Regions from separate parts of the Mesorhizobium shangrilense genome, predicted to be linked through region 2. Evidence: riboswitches for the same ligand, from Rfam matches in the RefSeq annotation. Region 2 holds a riboswitch; each other region holds the start of a gene.
The links. A riboswitch is a leader RNA that binds a small molecule or an ion and turns the genes downstream of it on or off. The one in region 2 is predicted to bind cobalamin.

Region 1 (4,513 bases), 670 kb from region 2:
GAACTCCGGGCTCTCGTCATACCTGCCGAATTCATTGGGCAGGCCGGCATTCGGATAGGCGCAGGTGAAGGTGTCGGCGGCACCGGAAATCTCGGCCAGATGCGCGCGCATGGCGTTGGCGCCGAGCGCGCAGTTGAGGCCGATGGTGAAGGGGCTGGCATGGCGCACCGAATGCCAGAAGGCGGTCGGCGTCTGGCCCGACAATGTGCGGCCGGAGAGATCGGTGATGGTGCCCGAAATCATCACCGGCAGGCGCACGCCCTTCTCGATGAAGATCTCGTTGCAGGCGAAGATCGCCGCCTTGGCGTTCAGCGTGTCGAAGATGGTTTCGATCAGGATGATGTCGGCGCCGCCATCGATCAACCCGCGCAATTGCTCGCCATAGGCGAGGCGCAGATCGTCAAAACTTACAGCGCGATAGCCGGGATTGTTGACATCCGGCGACATCGACGCGGTGCGGTTGGTTGGCCCCAGCGCGCCGGCGACGAACCGGCGCTTGCCGTCTTCCTGCTCAGCCCTTTTCGCGGCGCGCCGCACCAGTCGCGCGCCATCGCGGTTCAGCGCATAGACGGCGTCCTCCATGCCGTAATCGGCCTGGGCGATCGAAGTCGAGGAGAAGGTGTTGGTCTCGAGGATATCCGCGCCGGCAATGGCGTACTGATAGTGGATCTCCTCGATCGCCCCAGGCTGCGTCAGGATCAAGAGGTCGTTGTTGCCCTGCTGGTGGCAGGCGCAGCCGGCAAAGACCTCGCCGCGGAAATGATCCTCGTTAAAGCCGAGCCCCTGGATCTGCGTGCCCATGGCGCCGTCGAGGATGAGGATGCGTTCCCGTGCCGCCGCGGTCAGCGCCGCAAGCACCTCCGAACCGTCGGGCTTGGCCGCGACAGGGCCCAGGAGATCGTCCAGCGATGGCGAATTCTGCGACATTTTTTATCCTTGGGGCGACAGCTTAACCCAAGTCACATAAAGACATCTTTATGTCAACATACGCCTTCAAGCGTTGTTTGTCACGCCGCTTTCCAAGGCGTTGGTTGTCGTCCGCTCAATCGGCCTTCTCCGGCCTGGTGACCCGCAGCATCCAGCGGCGTCCGTCGCTGGAGAATTCGGTGACGCCCAGCGGCTCGATATCGATCCTGCGGCAGGCGGAAAGCGGCGCGCCGAGGACATGGACTATTGCCGCGCGGATGACGCTGGCATGCGTCACCGCGATCGTATGGCCATGCTCCGCCATCAGCCCGTCCATGAAGGCCGAAACCCGGCGCGACACATCGGCCAGCGATTCGCCGTCATGCGGGGCAGCATCGGGGTCGCCAAGCCAGGCCGCGATGCCCTCAGGGTCGTCCCCGTGAACCTCTTCAAGACTCTTGCCTGCCCAACGTCCATGGTCCTGATCCATCAGAAGAGGCTCGACGGAAGCCTGCAGCGCCATCGCCTCGGCGGTCTGCCGGGCTCGCAGCATCGGGCTCGTCAGCACCCGGTTAGCACGGCGCAATCCCGCCCCAACCGCCGCCGCCAGCCCATGCGCGCGCGGCTCCAGCGCCTCGTCGAGCGCGAACGCCCCCTTGCGCGTCGCCAGCGTTGCCCCGCTGCGGATCATGGTGAGGCGTACGAGCATGAGACTGCCTATTTCATTCACCGAGCGCAGGATTCCGCAGGTACGCCCGGACCTCTAGTTTCGTTGACATACTATATTCCCGGCGCCCCACCGTCGCACTTCGGGCAACGGCGATGATGGAAGTCCGAGCCATTGGCACCATAGACGTGTCCGCAGGCTTCCCGTTCACACTGGACGGCCCAGATATACTGAAGATGGTCCGTGCCCTTGAATTCAGTTTTGCGCAGCAAGCGCTGGTTATTCCGGTTCAGGTCGCCTTCGTCTGCCACGCCAATGCTCCGTGCTTTGCGTCAAGCATATAAGAATCGTGCCGGATCCGAGTAGCGCGCGTCTAATTTCAAACTGGCATACCGCCACCACCCACAATTCGTTGACGGCTATCGATCCGGTGGATATGGTCTTCAACGATACGGGTTTGGAAGCCGGTGTAAATCCGGCACGGTCGCGCCACTGTGATCGGCAATGTTGTTGCTGAAAGTCAGGCCTTCTCCCGTAGCTGAAGTTTGAGGAACGGGACGCAGCATCCCAGGAGAGGTCCATATGTCCAACGCTACTTTCGCACCCGCCTACGGTCCGGTTGCTATCCCTGTAAAAGAACTTTTGCCGTGGGCGATCTTCGGCGGTCTTCTCCTGATGCTGGCGATCTATTTCATCGGCGCGGAGCAAGGCGCGACCTCGCTGATCTCCGGCATGGGTGTGCACGAGTTCGTGCATGACGGCCGCCACCTGCTTGGCTTCCCCTGTCACTGATGCATTCCGCCCGGAAGCGCGCCGCGCTTCGGGCAATTGACATAGTGCTTTAGGCCGCGCGTCCTTCAGGGACGCGTTACGGTCTTGCAATGCAATGAACATGCAACAAACGCATGATCCCTGCCCAACCGGCAGCGCATCATGCCGTGGGGACAACGGTCATGGTTGGAAATCTTCTTCTTCGCGGGATGCTGGTCGGCATCTTCGCCGGCATTCTCGCATTCGGCTTCGCCAGGATCTACGGCGAGCCGCAGGTCGACCGCGCCATCGCCTTCGAGGAGGCCAACGCCCAGGCCGCAGGCGAAGCGCCTGAACCCGAAATCGTCAGCCGCTCGACACAGGCCGGCCTTGGCCTGTTGACCGGCGTGCTGGTCTATGGCGCGGCGGTCGGCGGGCTGTTCTCGCTGGTGTTTGCCTATACCTATGGCCGCGTCAGCAATTTCGGTCCGCGCGGCACCGCCGCCCTCCTGGCGCTGGCCGGCTTCGTCGCCATCGTCCTGGTGCCCTACATCAAATATCCGGCCAATCCGCCCTCGGTCGGCAACGGCGATACGATCGGCGCGCGCACGGAACTGTACTTCGTCATGCTGATGGTTTCCATCGCGGCGCTGATCGCCGCCGTGGCGCTGGCGCGGCGGCTGTGGGCGCAGTATGGCGCCTGGAACGCGACGATCATCGCCGGTGCGGCGTTCATCATCTTCATCGCCCTCGTCCAGTACGCGCTGCCGCCCATCAACGAAGTGCCTGAAAAGTTCTCGGCTGACCTGCTCTGGCGCTTCCGCGTCGCCTCGCTCGGCATCCACGTCGTGCTGTGGACGACCCTCGGCCTCGTCTTCGGCGCCCTGGTCGAACGCAGCTATGGCGGCCAGCTTAGCCGTCCGGTCTCCAAACGGCCGGCCATGCGCTAATGCATGTCGCCCAAAAGTGGCTCCGGTTTTGGGAGAACGACATGCACAAAAACAAAAAACTAAAGCGCGTCGCGCTTTAGCAATGCTTCGGCGCATTAACCGTTCAATGCGCCTTGCGGCGGCGTCCCTCGTGGGCGCCGTTCTGCTTTTCGCTTTTGCCGCTCCCGCCGCCGCCCATGGCGGCAGCGTCGGCGGACCGACCAGCGGCATTGCGATACCCAGCCTCACCCACGGCCAGATGGCTGTCATCCATGACTATCGCGGCAGGATCCTCGACCTTGCCGCGCGCCAGCAACGGACCGACCTGACGTTCCGGCGGCTGATGAACTACGGCAACATCCAGTACAGCTACTGCCTGTGGGGCCTGGTGCCCGGCAGCCTGCGCGACGAGGAAAGCCCCTTCAACGAATGCAGCCATGCCTATCTGTCGGCGGCGCAGGCGCTGCTGGTCTACATGCGGGAGATGGGTGACCAGAAGCAGGCCGTCGACGCACTGATCTCCGACATCGACGCCGACATGGTCCGCAACCAGGCATCGTTCGTGATGTGCCGGTTCAGCGGCGAAGCCTTCAACACCGCGAACGTGATCTCGCCCGGCTGGAGCGGCATTTTCTTCCACGTTCCCAGCCTGGTCACTTTCGCCATGCTGGCGCTGCTGCTCACGGCGGGCGTGCTGGCGCTTGCGGGTCCAAAGGCCCGGCGCCGCGATGATGCCAGCGGCGTCAATCCGGTCTAGTAGTTGCAAGCGGAGCCCGACCCGGGCTTGCCTGCAATTCCCCGGCCGGCGTGAGGTTGCTCACGACGGCGCCGGAGATCACGCCGCGCAGTTCGATTGGCCTTGCGTCCACGCCCGTGCGCGCCGCGATATAGTCCATGGCCTTGTCGCAATACCAGTCGGCGAAGGCCAGGACATAGGCTTCGTCGGGCAGGCTGTAGGGCCCGGGTACATACCCCACCGAGTTCACGCCACGCTGATTGACCTCCACCAGGTCCCGGTCCTGGAGATTGGTGACGTTCCACAAGGCGGTGAGATGCTCGACGTCGTAGTCGACGCCCTCGACCGCGTCCTTGTGGACGAGCCATTTGCAGGTCACCACCGTCTCTCCCGCCGCGGTCGGCATGGCGCTGAAATAGACCGTGGTATCGGCGGTCGAATGGCAGAAACTGTGCGGCTCGATGGCCCAGCGCAGCGAGCCGATGTCGCCGGCGCCCTCGACCATCAGCTTCCGGCAGGCAAGCG
Region 2 (4,513 bases):
CAAACGCGGTCTCGACGAAGGCGAGTGACGTTGGGTCTTTCAGGCTGGAGACGAAAATGGGGACCGGGAGCATGCCGCGCTGGCTGAGCGCTTCAAATAGAGCGTCGATCGGTGCGACATCAGCGGCCAGCAGCATTGATCGGTAGAACAGGATAGGCACGACCTTTCCCTCCCCCTCGAGGGAAGGGTGGCCGGCAGGGTCGGGTGGGGTCGATGCGACCGGGCTCGGCTTATCTTGAAGTCGGCGCACTGCCGCAGCGACCCCACCCCCGGCCTGCGGCTGGACCCTCCCCTCGAGGGGGAGGGGAACCACACCGCGATCCGGTTCGTAGTAGCCGGCTTTGGGGACTGTGACTGGCTCGACAACTTCTGCCTGCAACCCTGCCAACCCAGCCAGTCGCCGCACCAGCGCGCTCATATTCGCCGGGCCACCCTCGCGAAAATAGTCGAGCAGGCCGTCGAGCTCCTCGCGCGGCAGCGTCGAGGCTTCGATCAGGCGCAGATCCTCGTCGCGGCATTCGCCGGGCAGCAGCGCCAGTTTTATGCCGCGTGCGCGGGCGGTCGAGGCAAGCTGGTCGCAGCCGTAGCGCCACCAGTCGTAGCCGCCGAGGATGCGCACCAGGATGATCTTGGCATGGCGGGCGACGCTGTCGACCCAGAGGTCGACGGACATGGGATGGCGCAGGTCACGCAGCGCCGCCAGCCGCATCGAGGGCAGGCGGCCGGCATCGGCTTTCCAGGCCGCCGCCAGTCCGGCGAGATCGCTGTCGGTGAAGGACAGGGCCACGATATCCGCCGGCGTCTGCCGCAGATCGACGGGCTCGGCGAGATCGTCGAGCGAGGCGGATGTCGTGGTGAGGATGTGCATCGCGGCCCGTGTCTGAAAATCAGCCGGCGAGTATACGCTCGATCGCCGGACGGTTCAGCCCCTTGAGGCCAATGACGACGAGACGCGAACGACGGTCGTCCTCGGGGGTCCAGGCGCGGTCGTAGTAATGGTTGACGCGCGGGCCGACGGCCTGCAGCAAAAGCCGCATCGGCTTGCCGCCGACCTCCACGAAGCCCTTCACGCGCAGCACGTTCTCTTCTTCGGCTACGGTGGCGACGCGCTTTGCCAGTTCGTCGGGATTGGCGATCGAGGCAATGTCGACAATGAACGTGTCGAAGTCGTCATGCTCGTGGTCGAATGCGCCGTCATGATGGGATTTGCGGTTCTCGATGTCGTCCTCGACGGCGAGACCAAGCCCAAGCAGCACGGAGGGATCGACCTTGCCGTGAGACGTCGGCACGATCTTCACGGCACGGGCGGAGTGTTCGTTGATGATGGCGTTGGCGCGGGCCGAACCGGCGGCGTCCATCAGGTCGCTCTTCGACAGGATGATCAGGTCGGCGCAAGCGATCTGGTCCTCGAACACTTCCTCGACCGGATCGTCGTGGTCGAGCGTCTCGTCCTCAACGCGCTGCGCCTGCAGGGCTTCCATATCGTTGGCAACACGGCCTTCGGCCAGCGCCGGGCCGTCCACCACGGCGATAACGCCATCGACCGTTACCCGGCTCTTCACTGTCGGCCACTGAAAGGCCTGAACCAGCGGCTTGGGCAGAGCGAGGCCCGACGTCTCTATAAGTATGTGGTCGACCTTTGGCGTCAGCGACAGGATCTGGTCGAGCGCCGGCACGAAGTCGTCGGCGACGGTGCAGCAGATGCAGCCATTGGCCAGTTCGACGATGTTTTCCTCCGGGCAGGTGTCGATGCCGCAGCCCTTGAGGATTTCGCCGTCGATGCCGATGTCGCCGAATTCGTTGACGATGATCGCAATACGCTTGCCGCCGGCGTTTTCCAGGAGATGGCGGACCAGCGTCGTCTTGCCGGCGCCGAGGAAGCCGGTGATGACGGTGCAGGGAACACGAGAGACGGAAGCGGTCATGGTCAGTCCTTCAACATGTCGAGGGGAGGGATGCGGGCAACAAGGCCGCGCTTGAGGCTATCGGGACGGCCACGCCACGGAATGAGGCCATCGGTCGAGGTGGCGAAGAGTTTTGCGCCGGTGACCAGATCGGCGCCGCTGGTCGCGGTCAGGTCGCCGAAGACGTAGCTCCAGCAGCCATCGCGCAGGATGGCCGCGCTGAGCCGGCGCTTGCAGTTACCGAGACATTCGACGCTGCGGATGCGGATATCTTCGCCGGATGCGGCGCGGCGCGTATCTTCGGCCAGCAGTTCGCCGGCGCGGGGATGGGCGTCGGAGCCGGTTTCGTCGCGGCATGATGCGCAGACGATGACGGTGACCTTTTCGAGGGCATTGTCATGGCCGGATGAAAAATCCGCTCTTCCAGCCGAAAGACTGCTGTCGTGATCCAAATCTTGCTCCTTGCCCGGAAACCCGCCGGGCGATCGGATTCTTCTTGTCGCAGACGGCAGGTCTCCTGGCTCGCGGGTCATCGCCTTGGGTAGCCGCCTTCCCGGGAACATCCCAGTGGTTTTCGGCTTCGGCTCGTCGCTTACAGTTGCGGGGACAGCCGCGGATTTGGGATTTTCGATCCCGCACCGCATTCCCTCTTGGCTCCTCCCTTTGAAGAGAAGAGACCGTCTGGAGCGGATTTAGGCTTTTGCGGGCAGCGGTGTCAACGCGAGCTTACGACACGGCGATGTCGGCCAGCGCCGGACCCAGATCACCAGCCGGCGTCACTTCAATGCGTTCAAGCCCGAGCCAGCCTTGCATCTGCTTCAATTCCTCGAAGAGCTGGGCGGCGGTTTCAGGCGGCGCGCCGGGTTCGGCATAGGCGGCATGGACGCGCAGCACGCTCGCCGGGCGGTCGGCCTTGAGGTCGACGCGCGCGACGATCCTGTCACCGAGCAGGAACGGCAGGACGTAATAGCCGTATTGCCGCTTGTCAGCCGGCGTATAGATCTCGATGCGGTAGCGGAAATCGAACAGGCGCTCCGAGCGCGATCGTTCGAAGACGACCGGATCGAAAGGCGCCAGCAGGGCGCGGGCCTCGATTTTTCGTGGCAGGCGCGCGTCCTTGTGAAGGTAAGCCGGCTTGTCCCAGCCCTCGACGCGCACCGGCATCAACTCGCCGAGATCGATCAGTTCCTCGAGCCGCCCCTTCATGTCGGCGGGGGAGAGGCGGAAATAGTCGCGCAGGTCGCCGGCCGTCGCCACGCCGTGGGCGCGGGCGGAGATTCGCAGCAATTCGCGGTGCGCGTCCTCGGCGGCGGGCACCGGCAGATCTAGGATCGCCTGCGGCAGTACGCGCTCTGGCAGATCGTAGAATCGCTCGAAACCGCGACGGTGCGCCGTGGTGATGCGCCCGGCCCAGAACAGCCATTCGAAGGCGTGCTTGGCATGGCTCCAGCCCCACCAGCCGCCCGAGCCTTTCTGACCTTCCAGCGCGGAAGCCGCGATCGGGCCCCGATCAACGACGTGCCGGTAGATCTCTTCGACATAGGCGGCATGTTCACGCCCCCATTTGGCCAGCCCGGTATACATTTCATCGCCACGCTCGGCCCGTTCCATCCGCCAGCGCATCAGCGGGTAGGTTTCGACCGGCAGGAAGGAGGCTTCGTGGGCCCAGTATTCGAACACCGTGCGCTTGCGCGTCACCGCGGCGTTGTCGAGCAAAGCGAGCGGGTAGGGGCCAAGCCGCGAATAGAGCGGCATATAATGAGCGCGCACCACCGCGCTGACGGAATCGATCTGCAGCAGGCCGGTACGGGCGAGCACGCGACCGAGATGGCGTCGATCGGGCGTGCCGGCCGGTCTGGCGTCCATGAAACCCTGGGCGGCAAGAGCGATGCGCCGGGCCATGGGAAGCGAGATTTTTTCCTTCATGCGGGTGCGACTCTGATGGGGGTTCGGGATGGAGTAAGATCGTGATTCCGCGGAATGCTAGCAGGGTTTTGGCGGGATATATGTCAGGAGAGAAAAGTGGAGTAAAAAGTGAAGGAAATCAAACAGGAGCGTATCGGACCAGTTTCCCCGTATATGCCGTCCAGGTCGGTGTTTTGAACAAGGTTTGACTTGCTTCGCCGAAAGCGCTGCGCTAACCCTCGCCGCGTTGCAGCATAGAGCCCCTAAAACGGTTCAGCGGTTAAACTGTCACGCTTCCGCAAGTGGGTCTGGTGCTGTAATCAAAGTGGATTGGCGCCAACGGAAAGCCGAGCATGAACGCACTTCTAGGTTCATACCTGCCCATCGTCCTGTTCATCGGCGTGGCACTTGTGGTCGGCCTTGCGCTGCTGGCGGCGCCCTTCCTGGTGGCCTACCGCAACCCCGATCCCGAAAAGCTTTCCGCTTACGAGTGCGGTTTCAACTCGTTCGACGACGCCCGCATGAAATTCGACATCCGCTTCTACCTGGTGTCGATCCTGTTCATCATCTTCGATCTGGAAGTTGCCTTCCTGTTCCCATGGGCGGTGTCTTTCTCGAAGATCGGCATGCTCGGCTTCTGGTCGATGATGGTCTTCCTGGCGGTGCTGACCATCGGCTTTGCCTATGAATGGAAAAAAGGAGCG
Region 3 (4,513 bases), on a different contig from region 2:
GTTGGAGGCGCAGGCAGGGCTCGCCAACGTCGGCTCAGCATCCGATAGCGGCCGTCAGCCGAAGCATCTGTCTCAATGGTCGCACGGTCAGCTTTCCCTTTGCCGGCATCACGCCCTCCTCGTTCACCACATCTGAGCGGCGCGCACCGATAGCCTGCAGAAGATTGCAGCCTCGACATCGAGCCTAGACCTCTGCCGGAGAACTTGATCGAATTGATTGCTACCCCTGACCAGCAACGCGAACCTGCCGAAGGGAAATTGTAGCTTTCGTTGAATGATTCATTTCCAAGAAGTAATCGTTTTGGCAAATTCACGGCCGACATGCGGCAGCTGGTAAATCACCACATGGTTAGGAATCAGGAAATCCTCCGGCCTGCACTTTCTTCCGCAGCGCGCATACTGCCGCGACCATGTTCATGAGGGCAGGGCGGACCTCCTCCCATTTGCGTGTTTTGAGGCCACAGTCCGGATTTACCCACAGTTGGCCGTCGGACAGTCGCTCGCGGGCAAGCATGACGAGATCCGAAATCTCGCCAACTTCCGGGACACGTGGTGAGTGAATGTCGTAGACTCCGGGACCGATTTCGTTCGGATATTTGGAGCTCTTGAAGGCGTCTAGCAGTTCCATTTTCGAGCGCGACGTCTCAATCGAAATTACATCCGCATCCATTTCAGCGATCGCGTCGATGATCTCGTTGAACTCCGAATAGCACATGTGAGTATGGATTTGGGTCGCGTCCTCTACACCCGTTGAAGCGAGCCGGAAGCATTCGACAGCCCAATCGAGGTAGACTTTCCAGTCGGACTTGCGCAGTGGCAGGCCTTCGCGAAACGCGGCCTCGTCGATCTGGATCATCCTTGCGCCGGCTCTTTCGAGGTCCGCCACTTCATCGCGGATGGCGAGCGCGATCTGGCGGCAGGCCTCGGCGCGGGATACGTCGTCGCGAACAAAAGACCAGTTAAGAATGGTCGCCGGGCCTGTGAGCATTCCCTTCACCGGTTTTTCCGTCAGCGACTGGGCAAATTGCCACCAGCGCACCGTCATCGGATTGGGCCGCGATACGTCGCCGAAAATGATGGGAGGGCGCACGTAGCGGGAGCCATAGCTCTGCACCCAGCCATGCTGGGTGAAGGCGAGGCCGGACAGTTGCTCGCCGAAATGCTGCACCATGTCGTTTCGTTCGAACTCGCCGTGCACCAGCACGTCCAGCCCGATCTCCTCCTGCCAGCGAATAGCAGCCTCGGTCTCCTTCTTCAGGAAGGTCTCGTAGTCGACATAGCTCAGTTCGCCCTTCGCATGAGCGGAGCGCGCCTTGCGCACCTCCGGCGTCTGCGGAAAGGACCCGATGGTCGTCGTAGGGAACGGCGGCAGGCCGAGCGTGCCAGCTTGGACTTTGGAACGCTCGGCAAATGCGCTCTTTCGTTGCTTCATGCCGCCGTCAATGCTGGCGATCCGCCCCTCGACGAGCGGATCATGGACCTTTGTGGACATTGCGCGCGCGGCGGCAGCCTCGGCAGAAGCTTTCAATGCGCCTACTGCGGCCTGCCTGCCTTCGGACAAGGCTTGGGCCAGCACGACCAGCTCTTCGGTCTTCTGGGCCGCGAATGCCAGCCACGAACTGACGTCCACATCGAGCGCGGTCTCCATCCCCAGGTCGATCGGCACATGAAGCATCGAGCAGGACGGCGCGATCTCGACGCGGTCTAGGGGCCAGCCGGCGACGATCGGCTTGATGCGGTCGAGAATCGCAGGCAGGTTCGCGCGCCAGACGTTGCGGCCGTCGATCAAGCCAAGCGAGAGCACCAGATCCTTCGGTGCGAGCCGACCAACCGTCTCCAACTGCTCGGGAGCGCGCACGAGATCGAGATGCAGGCCCGCCAAGGGTAGGGAAATCGCGGTCTCGAGATTATCTTCCAGCGGCCCGAAATAGGTAGCCAGCATGATCTTCAACTCGGGCGCGGCTTTCGACAGCTGGCCGTAGGTGAATTCGAATGCAGCTCGTTCGTTCGGGTTAAGATCGAGCACAAGCGCCGGCTCATCAATCTGCACCCAGTCGGCTCCCGAAAGCTTCAGCCTCCGCAGGAGTTCCTCGTAGACAGGCAACAGCCGCGGCAGAAGCGCTATCGGATTGAAACCTTCGGCAGGTGACTTCGCCAGCTTGAGGAAGGTGACCGGTCCAAGGATGACCGGGCGTGTGTGAATGCCGAGGGCTTTAGCCTCGAGGAAGTGATCGACCGGTTTCATAGACAAGAGGGCGAAGGTCTGATCGTCGGTCAGCTCCGGCACGATGTAGTGATAGTTGGTGTCGAACCATTTGGTCATTTCCATCGCGGTCGAGCGGTGCCCCTGAGCCACATGCTCGTGGCCGGCATGTCCACAACCTGCGGTCTCACCCTGCTTGCCGCGCGCCATCGCGAAGTAGATGTCGAGTGGGACCTCGCCGCCCTTCCATGCGTAACGGGACGGCACGGCGCCGACCATGGCTGCAGTGTCGAGCACATGGTCGTAGAGTGAGAAGTCGTTCGACGGAATTTTCGATACGCCGCAATCGTGCTGCTCCCTCCAGTTAGCGGCACGGAGCGCCTTCGCCGTCGCCAGAAGGTCGGCAGCGGAAGATTTTCCGGACCAGTAGCTTTCAAGCGCGAATTTCAGTTCTCGCCGGCGACCCATACGCGGCATGCCGAGCGTTGCAACAGGAATTTGCTGAGAGATAGTCATGCCATACCCCGATGGTTGGGGCGTGGGGCAAGGAAGGCGCTAGCAGGCCGGCATGAACGCCGGGCTGCCGCGGCCACCGAGACACCCCGCCCGTGGACGTTGTTCGCCGTGGCAGGTCTCCTGGCTCGCGGGTCACAGCCTCTGCCCGTCTTCCCGAGGCTGTTCGCCTCAGTGACATTGCTGGGTTGGCTCGCCGCTAACAGTTGCGGGGGCAGCGCCGGCATCGCACCGGCTTCCCTCTTAGCTCCGTTGCGGCAGCGCCGTACGGAGAACCACGACCCGCCGACAATCACAGCAGTCCGCGCTCTTGTCAATCCAGCATAACGAAATGTTTATGTGTTTATGTGATTGCGCCGTGCACTTATCGGCGTGTTGCCAAAGTCGCTTTGATCGTTGTCGTGAGCTGTTGGCGCTGCAGCCACTCTCCAGTCCGCGCAAGCTGTGCGCTGAGCGGCCGGCAAATCTGCGAATCACATGATTCGCTCTTTGAACGACTTGCGGCAAATGTCAGCGTCGTGATGATCAAGATCGCCTGGAACTGTTACCGGCATTTGCGTCAACGTTCCTGAGCCTCGACAACCAGAAACTCAGACGGAAAGCCGCCAGCTTTCACGGATGGGCATGCGACATTTCGATTTACCCGCGCTTGCCTGGACCGCCTGCACAACGGGGAGATGGGCAGCTCGTCGCGGAAATGCCCACCTGATGTAGCCCCGCCTGTTCCGCCTCGCGGCGCAGATTCTGCCTTGGCCTTGGGCCGATCTGCTGGATCACCAGACCGGCGGCCAGTGAGCCGAGGTCGCCGCAGGTCTTGAGGTCGCGGCCTTGCGTGTAGCCGTGCAGGAAACCGGCGGCATAGAGGTCGCCGGCGCCGGTCGTGTCGACCAGTTCCTTGATCGCGGTCGCCTGGATGACCACGGTCTCGTCGCCGCGCACGATGACCGAGCCTTTTTCCGAGCGGGTCACGGCGGCGATCCGGCAATCCTTGCGGATCTGTGCCAGCGCCTCGTCGAATGACGATGTCTGGTAGAGCGACTTGATCTCGTGGCTGTTGGCAAAGACGATGTCGACGGTGCCCGAGCGCATCAGGTCGAGGAACTCGTCGCGGTAGCGGTCGACGCAGAACGAATCCGACAGCGTCATCGACACTTCGCGGCCCGCCGCGTGCGCCAGCTTGGCCGTCTGCCGGATGGCCTCCTTGGCGCGCGGCGGGTCCCACAGATAGCCCTCGAAATAGGTGATCTTGGCACCGGAAGCCTTGTCGGCCTCGACATCCTCCGGCCCGAGCTCGACGCAGGCGCCGAGATAGGTGTTCATCGAACGCTCGCCGTCGGGAGTGACGAAGATCATCGAGCGCGCCGTCGGCGGCTCGCCCTTGAGCGGCTTGGTGTCGAAGGCGACGCCCTGCGCATGGATGTCGTGGGCGTAGATTTCGCCGAGCGCATCGTTCGAGACCTTGCCGAAGAAAGCGGCTCGGCCGCCGAAGCTGGCGACGCCGGCCGCCGTGTTGCCGGCGCTGCCGCCGGACGCTTCGATCGCCGGGCCCATGCGGCTGTAGAGCAGTTCGGCGCGGTGGGTGTCGATGAGGTTCATCGCGCCCTTGATGATGCCGTTGGTCTTGAGGAATTCCTCGTCGCACTGGGCGATGATGTCGACAATGGCATTGCCGATGCAAAGCACGTCATAATCCGGCATCAATGTCTCCGCCAAGAACCCGCCGGCTTTCTGCCGCGCCGGCCGGGCGCGGGTTTGACGAGTTGGAATGGGTTGCCGCATGTCGCTGGACCCAATATC

Region 1: linked by a shared signal. The riboswitch ahead of ABVQ20_RS00965 (CbtB domain-containing protein) and the one ahead of ABVQ20_RS04345 (DUF1636 family protein) in region 2 are both predicted to bind cobalamin.
Region 3: linked by a shared signal. The riboswitch ahead of metE (5-methyltetrahydropteroyltriglutamate--homocysteine S-methyltransferase) and the one ahead of ABVQ20_RS04345 (DUF1636 family protein) in region 2 are both predicted to bind cobalamin.

The regions. Positions count from the first base shown of each region.
Region 1 covers NZ_JBEWSZ010000001.1:164,391-168,903, reverse strand. Annotated here, with positions in the region: gene metH (methionine synthase) at 1-927, opposite strand, end outside; gene ABVQ20_RS00970 (histidine phosphatase family protein) at 1,043-1,615, opposite strand; adenosylcobalamin (AdoCbl) riboswitch at 2,024-2,110, shown strand; gene ABVQ20_RS00965 (CbtB domain-containing protein) at 2,156-2,365, shown strand; gene ABVQ20_RS00960 (CbtA family protein) at 2,527-3,273, shown strand; gene ABVQ20_RS00955 (hypothetical protein) at 3,404-4,009, shown strand; gene ABVQ20_RS00950 (aromatic ring-hydroxylating oxygenase subunit alpha) at 3,996-4,513, opposite strand, start outside.
Region 2 covers NZ_JBEWSZ010000001.1:831,648-836,160, forward strand. Annotated here, with positions in the region: gene ABVQ20_RS04335 (cobaltochelatase subunit CobN) at 1-868, opposite strand, end outside; gene cobW (cobalamin biosynthesis protein CobW) at 888-1,925, opposite strand; gene ABVQ20_RS04345 (DUF1636 family protein) at 1,928-2,356, opposite strand; cobalamin riboswitch at 2,395-2,601, opposite strand; gene ABVQ20_RS04350 (winged helix-turn-helix domain-containing protein) at 2,631-3,830, opposite strand; gene ABVQ20_RS04355 (NADH-quinone oxidoreductase subunit A) at 4,163-4,513, shown strand, end outside.
Region 3 covers NZ_JBEWSZ010000010.1:60,688-65,200, forward strand. Annotated here, with positions in the region: gene metE (5-methyltetrahydropteroyltriglutamate--homocysteine S-methyltransferase) at 350-2,719, opposite strand; cobalamin riboswitch at 2,813-3,011, opposite strand; partial or broken gene ABVQ20_RS36780 (adenosine kinase) at 3,428-4,414, opposite strand.